DNA from 2 places in the Halomonas sp. NyZ770 genome. Region 2 is predicted to be linked to the other one. Evidence: predicted binding sites of a transcription regulator. Region 2 holds the regulator's gene; the other holds the start of a gene.
What was found. Region 2 encodes sigma-54, which starts transcription at its own class of promoters, with help from an activator protein. Its sites were predicted from a motif close to TGGCACNNNNNTTGCTNT; they were not measured.

Region 1: the regulator sigma-54 is predicted to act here: its motif matches at 2,836-2,853, upstream of urtA (urea ABC transporter substrate-binding protein).

The regions. Positions count from the first base shown of each region.
Region 1 covers NZ_CP085143.1:3,781,357-3,786,091, reverse strand. Annotated here, with positions in the region: gene LG409_RS17440 (Bug family tripartite tricarboxylate transporter substrate binding protein) at 1-475, shown strand, start outside; gene LG409_RS17435 (tripartite tricarboxylate transporter TctB family protein) at 567-1,049, shown strand; gene LG409_RS17430 (tripartite tricarboxylate transporter permease) at 1,099-2,598, shown strand; gene urtA (urea ABC transporter substrate-binding protein) at 2,940-4,292, shown strand; gene urtB (urea ABC transporter permease subunit UrtB) at 4,373-4,735, shown strand, end outside.
Region 2 covers NZ_CP085143.1:1,530,429-1,535,163, forward strand. Annotated here, with positions in the region: gene rapZ (RNase adapter RapZ) at 1-928, opposite strand, end outside; gene ptsN (PTS IIA-like nitrogen regulatory protein PtsN) at 998-1,465, opposite strand; gene hpf (ribosome hibernation-promoting factor, HPF/YfiA family) at 1,470-1,778, opposite strand; gene LG409_RS06965 (RNA polymerase factor sigma-54) at 1,876-3,291, opposite strand; gene lptB (LPS export ABC transporter ATP-binding protein) at 3,397-4,143, opposite strand; gene lptA (lipopolysaccharide transport periplasmic protein LptA) at 4,165-4,668, opposite strand; gene lptC (LPS export ABC transporter periplasmic protein LptC) at 4,665-4,735, opposite strand, start outside.

The sequences.
Region 1 (4,735 bases), 1.8 Mb from region 2:
CCTGGCCTCTGCGGCGGGTCTCGATGCCTCTACGGTGAACTATATTCCCTTCTCGGGTGGTGGCGATGCCATGACCAACCTGATGGGGGGGCATATCGAGGCGGTCATTACTGGCGCGGGTGAGTCCGTGGGCCAGCTGGGCGAAGGCAGCCAACTGCGTGCGCTGGGCGTATCTGCCCCTGAGCGCCTGGGCGGCGCCCTGGCCGACGTGCCCACGTACCAGGAACAGGGTGTGGACTACACCTTCGATATCTGGCGTGGCGTGATGGGTACCCCTGACATGCCTGCCGAAGCCGTGGCCTACTACGAAGACCTGTTTGCAGAAATGCTCGAAACCGATGGCTGGCAGCAGGCGCGTGACCAGTTGGGCTGGATCGATGCCTACCAGGATAGCGAAGCGTTTGGCGCGTTCCTGGATGAGCAGAAAGAACAGTTCAGCAGTGTCCTGAGCGACCTGGGCTTGCTGGCTCAATAACCCCCGCTTCACCGTGCTGCCCCGGGCCAGCCAGGCCCGGGGTCACTGCCTGTGACCGTAAGCGCAATCTGCGCCTTCGGAGAGACTCCCCATGACTCGATTGAACACTAATCAGTGGCTGGCCCTCGTGCTGGCGCTTCTAGCTGCCGCCTATCTAGCAATGGCCTGGCAAATTCCAACCTTTCCTCTGCCGCGCCCGGTGGATTCAGACCTGTTTCCAAAAGTGCTGGGAATTACCTTGTTATTGCTAGCAGGGCTGCTCTTCTTTGAAAAACCGGTACCGCTGGCAGGCGCTGACGAGATCGACGAAGAGGCCACCAACGGCCCGCTGCTGTTCACGCCTTGGGCGCGGGTCGTGATCACCGCCGTGGCCATCGCCGCCTATGCCTTCCTGCTGGTGCCGTTGGGCTTCGTGTTGGCATCGACGCTGCTGTGCACGGGGTTGACGGCCTATTACGGCTACCGTCGCCATGGCATCAACCTGGCGGCTTCGCTGGGGGTGGTCCTGGCGCTGTATCTCACCATGACGCGCGTCATGGATGTGTATCTGCCCACTGGCCTCTTGCCGTTCTGAATACGCCGTGCCCACGCACCTGTCGTAGTTTTTTAAGAGAGATACGCCCATGGATGCCTTGAACAACTTGATGTACGGCTTTGGCATCGCGCTCGAGCCCATCAATATCGCTTACGTCTTTGCCGGTGTGTTTGCCGGTACCATCATCGGTATGTTGCCGGGCCTCGGCCCGATCAGTGCCCTGGCGCTGATGATTCCGATCACCTTCTCAATGGAGCCTGCATCAGGCCTGATTCTGATGGCGGGTGTGTATTACGGGGCCATTTTCGGTGGCTCGACCTCTTCTATCTTGCTCAATGCGCCGGGGGTGGCGGGCACGGTCGCCACCTCTTTCGATGGCTACCCCATGGCCAAGCAGGGATTGGCGGGGAAGGCGCTGGCTATTGCCGCCTACGCGTCGTTCATCGGCGGCACGGTCTCGGTCATCTTCTTGATGCTGGTGGCACCGCTGCTTTCCAAGGTGGCGGTCAGCTTCGGGCCACCCGAATATTTCGCGCTCATGGTGCTGGGCCTGACGGCGGTCGTCTCGCTGTCGGACAAATCGCTGGTGAAGGGCCTGATTGCGGCGGTGATCGGCATCATGATCTCGATCGTCGGTATCGACATGCAAACCGGCACCGAGCGCTACACCTTTGGCTCGATTCAGCTGCTCGACGGCATCGACTTCCTGGTCGTGGCGCTGGGTATCTTCGCCCTGGCGGAAGTGTTCTACATGCTGCTGCGTGGGGGCGGTGGCAAGGAAGTGCCGCGTAACGCCATCGGTTCGCTCAAGCTGAGCGGCAGTGAAGTGAAGCAAATTGCAGGCCCCATCAGCCGTAGCTCGGTACTGGGCTTCTTTACCGGCGTACTGCCGGGGGCCGGTGCCACCATTGGTTCTTTCCTGGGCTACAGCATGGAAAAACGCCTGGCCAAGGATGGTGACACCTTCGGCAAGGGCAACATCAAGGGCGTGGCAGCTCCCGAAGCGGCCAACAACGCCGCCTGTACCGGCTCGTTCGTACCACTACTGACCCTGGGTGTGCCTGGCTCGGGCACCACGGCGGTGCTGCTGGGTGCGCTGCTGGTCATGGGCGTGACGCCTGGCCCCATGATGCTGGAGCAGCGCCCGGACGTGTTCTGGGGGGTCATTGCCAGTATGTACATCGGTAATATTTTCCTGCTGGTACTCAACCTGCCGCTGATTCCGCTGATTGCCAAGATTCTCGATATGCCGCGTCCGCTGCTGCTCTCGATGATCCTGATCTTCTGCATGATCGGTGTCTACGGCATGAGCTTCAGCGTCTTCGACCTGCTGCTGCTGCTGGGCTTCGGTTTGATCGGCCTGGGCTTGCGCCTGTTCGGCTTCCCCACGGCGCCGCTGATTCTGGCGCTGATCCTGGGCAGCCTGATGGAAGAGTCCATGCGCCGCGCACTGCAGATTTCCGGCGGTGACTGGTCCATCTTCATCGACAAGCCCATTTCACTGTCGCTGCTGATCATTGCGGCCCTGTCGCTGGGCATGCCGCTGCTGAAAAAGCGCCGCAAGCAGAAGGCCATGGCCGCCAAATAAGCGATTGTTGCGTGGTGTGATGGAGTGAGTTTTGGCGTTGTCAGCGCCCGGGGGAAACCCCGGGCGCTTCTTTGTGTGCGTGTACCCTTCTTTGGTGCAAGGCGCTTTGCTGGTGCATGACAACTGTGCATGGCGCCTCTCGGCTTGCCCTGAGTTAGTGCGTCTGGCGCAATGCGGTTTTTTTTGAGTATCGCTAACTGTCTGATTGTCATTGTCTTAATAGGCTTTGATTCAATCTGGCGCACCCCTTGCAGTGTGAAAGGTGGATTAGCCCACGGCGGGTGAATGCCCGCTCAACGCGCCTATAACAAGCCCCTTCCAAGGGGTGCAAGGAGGTTCAAGTGACCACATCGCAACGCAAGACACACCCTCGTACCCTTGGCCGTTTCGCCACGGCCGCCCTGGCCGCCGCCATCATGGGCGCCAGCGCTCAGGCCGTTGCCCAGGACAACGACCCGATCAAGGTAGGTATTCTGCACTCCCTCTCCGGCACCATGGCGATCAGCGAATCGACTCTGAAAGACACCGTCGAAATGCTCATCGACCAGCAGAACGAAGCCGGTGGCCTGTTGGGGCGTCAGTTGGAAGCCGTGGTGGTCGACCCCGCTTCCAACTGGCCGCTGTTTGCCGAGCGTGCCCGCGAGCTGCTGGCCCAGCATGAGGTAGACGTGGTGTTCGGTAACTGGACCTCGGTATCCCGCAAGGCGGTACTGCCGGTGTTCGAAGAGCTGAACGGCCTGCTGTTCTACCCGGTACAGTACGAAGGGGAAGAGTCTTCCGAGAACGTCTTCTACACCGGCGCGGCACCCAACCAGCAGGCCATTCCTGCGGTGGAGTACCTGATCAACGAAGTCGGGATCGAGCGTTTCGCGCTGATCGGCACCGACTACGTCTACCCGCGTACCACCAACCGGATTCTGGAAGCCTTCCTGAAGGATGAGCACGGGGTGGCCGAAGAAGACATCATGGTCAACTACACCCCGTTCGGCCATTCGGACTGGCAGAACATCGTCTCTGAAATCCGTCGTTTCGGTGAAGAGGGCAAACCCACGGCGGTGGTCTCCACCATCAACGGCGATGCCAACGTGCCGTTCTATCGTGAGCTGGCCAACCAGGGGATCGATGCTGCGGATATTCCCGTCATCGCCTTCTCGGTGGGTGAGCAGGAGCTGTCCGGTATCGATACCGGGCCGCTGGTGGGCCACCTGGCCGCCTGGAACTACTTCATGAGCGTGGACACCGACGCCAACTACGACTTCATCGACGCCTGGATCGACTGGACGGGCGATGAAGAAGCGGTCACCAACGACCCCATGGAAGCCCACTACATCGGCTTCAACATGTGGGCCGAAGCGGTGCGCAAGGCAGGCACCACCGATGTGGACGCGGTGAAAGATGCGATCATCGGCGTGACCGTGCCTAACCTTTCCGGTGGCTATGCCGCCATGATGCCCAACCACCACATCACCAAGCCGGTGTTGATCGGTGAAGTGCAGGACAACGGTCAGTTCGATATCGTCTGGCAAACGCCGTCCACCGTGGCAGGCGATGCCTGGTCGGACTTCCTGCCGGGTTCTCGCGACCTGATTGCTGACTGGCGTGCACCGATGCGCTGCGGCAACTTCAACGTCGCCAACGGTTCGTGCGGTGGCAGCACCGCAGCAGAAGAAGCCGAAGCGGCACTCGCCGAGTAACACTCTTCCCTTGCCGCGACCCGTCGCGGCAAGGGAGCACGCTACCTCTCCCCATTGATGATGACCAAAGGAAGAACCCCATGAGGCGTTTCCTTTCTGGGGTGTTGTGTCTGTTGCTGCTCAGCATGGCGACGTTGTCGCAGGCACAAACCCCCACCACACCTTCTGATGACGACGCGGCACTGGCGCTGCTGGAAGCGCTGGACGTGGAGAACTTCCGCGCCAAAGGCGACGCGATTACGGCCATTTTGCAAAGCGACGACGAGCGCGCCAGAGATTGGCTGCAAGCCTTGCTCGATGGCCGCCTGCAGCGTACCAGCGAGGGTCGCTTCGTCGTGGTGTTGAACAACACCGGGCGTGACTGGCCCGTGGCCGATGCCTTGACCGAAGCGCCGCTGGGTGAGATGTCCCGCCGCGACCTCAACCGCATCGGCATCAACAAC
Region 2 (4,735 bases):
GCGACGTCGTGTCGCTGGGAGGGGTGGAAGAAGCGGCATCGACGGTAGCGGGTAATTCGCTCAGCGTGTACTGCAAGCCCAATTCCCGGTGTCTGAGCTGAATAGCGCCAGTGCGCTTGACCAGCGATTGCGCCAGTTGCTCGACCATGTAGACAGAGCGATGCTGTCCGCCGGTACAGCCAATGGCCACGGTCATATAGCTGCGTTGACTGCTTTGGTAAGCAGGTAGCCATTTCTCCAGCCAGGCATGAATATCGTCACGCATGTCATCGACGATGGTGTAGCCGCTCAAGAAGGCCTTGATGTTGGCGTCGCGTCCGGTGAACTGCCGCAAGCTGGGGTCCCAGTAGGGGTTGGGCAGGCAGCGCACGTCGAACACGATATCGGCATCCATGGGTACGCCCCGTTTGTAGCCGAAAGATTCGAACGTCAGGGTCAACTGGTCACGCCGCTGATGAGCAACCTGATCGGTGATGCGGCGGCGTAGGTCGTGTACCGAAAGACGCGACGTGTCGATCAGCAGGTCAGCCAGGTCCCGAATCTCGAGCAGGGTTTCTTCTTCCTTGTTGATGGCCTCTTCCAGGGTCATGTCGCTATCGCGCGTCAGCGGGTGGCGCCGACGGGTGGCCGAGTAGCGCTCCAGCAGAATGCGAGCGTCCGTGGTCAGGTAGATGACCTGAAAACGGATCTGACGCTGGCGTAGTTCTTCCAGCAGAGCAGGCAACTGTTCCAGTGCAGTAGGCAAGTTGCGCGCATCGATGCTGACGGCCAAATGAGTACGCCCCCCCTGTTGACGCAGTTCATCGACCAGCGAGCCCAGCAGCATGGCAGGCAGGTTGTCGATGGCGTAATAGCCAAGATCTTCCAGCGCCTGTAGGGCGATGGACTTACCGGACCCTGAACGGCCGCTAATGATCACCAGCTGCATAGCGCATCTCTCTTGGCTTGAGAAGGAATAGGGGGTTACCGACGGCCTTGCTGCCCGGCAAAGGCTGCGCTAGGCAGCCTGCTCGCGAATCTTATCGGTCAACAGCGTCAGCAGTTCACGCTGGCTGCTGACATTGCGCAATTGCTGGCGTGTGGCTGCGTCGTTCATGATCGTGGCGACCTGACCCAATAGCGCCAAATGCGTATCATCGGCTTCTTCGGGTACCAGCAGCACGAACACCAGATCGACGGGGTCACCATCGATGGCATCGAAGTCGACGGGTTCGGCCAGCTTGAGAAAACCGGCAATGGGCGTGCTGCAGTGAGGACTGCGTGCGTGGGGAATGGCCACGCCATTGCCGATGCCGGTACTGCCCAGCCGTTCACGGCCAATCAATCGACTGAAGACTTCCTGGCTATCCAGGCTGGGCGTGTTTTGAGCGATAAAGGTGCTGAAAAACTCCAGCACCCTTTTTTTGCTGCCCCCGGGCACGTCGTACAGCACGCGCTCCGGGGGGAGAATGGTTTCCAACGTCATCGGGTTAACGCACGCCAGCGCCTTGGGCGCGGGCTTGTGCTTTTTCCTTGTGTTTTACGAGCTGACGGTCGATTTTGTCCGCCAGGGCGTCAATGGCTGCGTACATGTCGTTGTCCAGCGCTTCGGCATGAAGGTCGGCTCCTGCTGCGTGCAGGGTGCAGGCGGCTTGCTGGCGCTCCTTTTCAACAGATAAGGTGACCTGGACGGTCGTGATGTTGTCGTAGTGACGTTCAACGCGTTCCAGCTTTTCGTTTACGTAGTCACGCAAGGCGTCAGTCAGTTCAACGTGATGACCAGTGATGTTTACTTGCATTGACGTGCTCCTTATCCATCGGACTGTACTTCGATTGTAACCCTTTTTGGGCCATTGCAAAGCCCTCGTCGAGAGTTTGTTGGGCGAGAGCGTTTAACTAGCGTAAACGACGGCGCTCACTCGACGAAGGTATACCCATCGACTCACGGTACTTGGCCACGGTGCGGCGGGCCACGGTAATGCCGCCCGCTTCCAGCAGGGTGACCAGACGGCTGTCGGAGAGTGGCTTGCCCGGAGGCTCGTCCTGAATCAGTTTCTTGATGCGTGCTCGAATGGCCGTGCTGGAATGGCTGTCGCCACCTTCCTGGCCGCTGACTTGGCTGGAGAAGAAGTACTTGAGCTCGAACACCCCGCGCGGGGTATGAATGTATTTCTGGGTAGTGACCCGCGAGATGGTCGATTCATGCATCTCCACCGCTTCGGCGATATCGGCCAGAATCAGCGGTTTCATGGCTTCTTCGCCATGCTCCAGAAAGCCGATCTGCCGAGCAATGATCTCGCGCCCCACGCGCAGCAGGGTGTCGTTGCGGCTCGAAAGGCTTTTGATCAGCCAGCGAGCCTCCTGGAGATGCTCTTTCAGAAACTGGTTGTCCTGGCTCTTGTCGGCGCGTTTGATCAGGCTGGCGTAGTCGGGCTGAATACGCAGTCGAGGCAGCGCTTCCGGGTTGAGTTCCAGGTGCCAGCCCTCGTGATCGTGGCGTACCACCAGATCTGGCGTGACATAGCTGTCGTCGGTGATGCCGTAGGCGCTTCCAGGCCTGGGGTCAAGGCTGCGGATTAAACGGATGACATCGTCCAACTGCTCGTCGTCGAGGCTCAGGCGTCGCTTCAGCAAGCGCATGTCGTCCTTGCCAAGGGCTTCGAGAAACTGGCGTACCAGGCGTTTGGCAGGCATCAGCAGCGGGGTGTCTTCGGGCAGCGAGGCCAGCTGCAGCATCAAGCACTCCCGCAGGTCACGGGCAAATACTCCGGTGGGTTCGAACTGCTGAAGGCGCAGCAGGGTGTTTTCGACCTCGCGCTGGCTCAGGCCGTCGTGGCCTTGTGCCTTGAGCCCCTCGCGAATGTCGTTGAGAGGCTGGGTCAGGTAGCCGTTGGCATCCAGCGCATCGATGAGGCTTTCGGCGATGGCATGTTCACGGGAGGAGAAGTCGGTCATGGCCAATTGCCAAAGCAGGTGACCGTGCAGGCTCTGCCCCGCCGCCTGACGCTCGAAGTCCGGGCCTTCGCTGCTGCCGCCCATGCTCCCCATGTCCTGGTACGTGTCGGACCAGTCGCTGTCTACGGAAAGCTCGCTGGGGATGCTGTCTGCCCACTCGGCTTCCTGAGGCTCGCTGACGGCCTGTTCGCCAAACTCATCTTCCTGCTCGAGCATGGGGTTGGCATCCAGCGCCTGCTGAATTTCTTGACGAAGGTCCAGCGTCGATAGCTGAAGCAGCGCAATGGCCTGCTGCAGCTGAGGTGTCATGGTCAGCTGTGTGCCGATGCGCAGTTGAAGAGAAGCTTTCATGACCATCTGAGAACCACTCGTTAATCAGAAAGCTCCACCCTAGAGCGAGTCTCCGTTTGGTGCAAGTGCAATAAGCATGCCACTAAATAAAATGTCTTCGTGGGCCATTGTTTAAAGCCGGAAGTCGGCGCCCAGATAGACGTCGCGTACCTTCTGGTTATTGAGGATTTCCTGGGGGTTTCCACTGGCGATGATGTGTCCGTCGCCAACAATGTAGGCAATATCGCAGATATCCAGAGTTTCACGCACGTTGTGGTCGGTGATGAGGACGCCAATATGACGCTTCTTGAGGGCGCGTATGATCGATTTGATATCGCCCACGGAAATGGGGTCGACGCCGGCAAATGGTTCATCCAGCAGAATGAAGGCAGGTTCGGTGGCCAGCGAGCGGGCGATCTCCACCCGCCGCCGCTCGCCGCCCGAGAGGCTCATGCCCAGGTTGTCGCGAATGTGGGTGATGTGAAAATCTTCCAGCAGAGATTCGAGCTTGGCTTCTCGGCTGCTGCGGTCGAGCTCACGACGCGTTTCCAGAATGGCCATGATATTGTCGGCCACCGACAGTTTGCGAAAGATCGATGCTTCCTGAGGCAGGTAGCCGATGCCTGCCAGGGCACGTTCATGCATCGGCGCCCGGGTCAGGTCGAGATCGTCGATGCCCACTTTGCCAGCATCGGCCTTCACCAGGCCGACGATCATGTAGAACGAGGTGGTCTTGCCTGCGCCGTTGGGGCCTAGCAGGCCAACGACACTGCCTTGGGCAATTTCCAGGTTGATATCCTTGACCACGCGGCGGCGCTTGTAACTCTTGGCCAGATGCTGTGCATGGAGCGTCTTGACCGCTGCAGTGTCGGGGCTGATGGCTGTCACGAGGGGCTCTCTCTATTGCTCGGGCTGTAAGGTCATGCGGATGCGTTGCGGTGCGCTGCCGCTGACATCGGAGCGTGCTTGGACCACCCCGCGGTCGATGAAGTATTCGAGCCGTCCACCCTGGAAGCGATCCCCTTGCTGGGTCAGTTCGGCCTGGTCGATCAGCTCTACACGCCGCTCGGACACATGGTAGACGATGCGCCGCGCCCAGCCTTCCATGGGCGTCGTCTGGTCTTCCAGCTGGTTGCGCAGGTAGGCACGCTCGCCCGTGGCGACGGCCCGGGAGAGCTCGCCCGCCTCGTTGCGATGAATTTCGACACGCTCTCCGCGCAGCTGCATTTCACCTTGGCGAATGTCGACGTTGCCGGTATAGACCGCCGTGCCCGCACGTTGGTCCAGGTCCAGGCGGTCGGCTTCCACTTCAACGGGGGCCTGTTGTTGAGCGGCGGCAGGCAGTACGCCTACCACCATGGGAACGGCAAGGGCGAACAGTGCCGTACGAAGCAGGGCGTTCATGGCGACTCCTGAGAAGATTGGGGGGCGGGCGGATGCACGCCGCGCACGTTATCGATCAAACTGACAC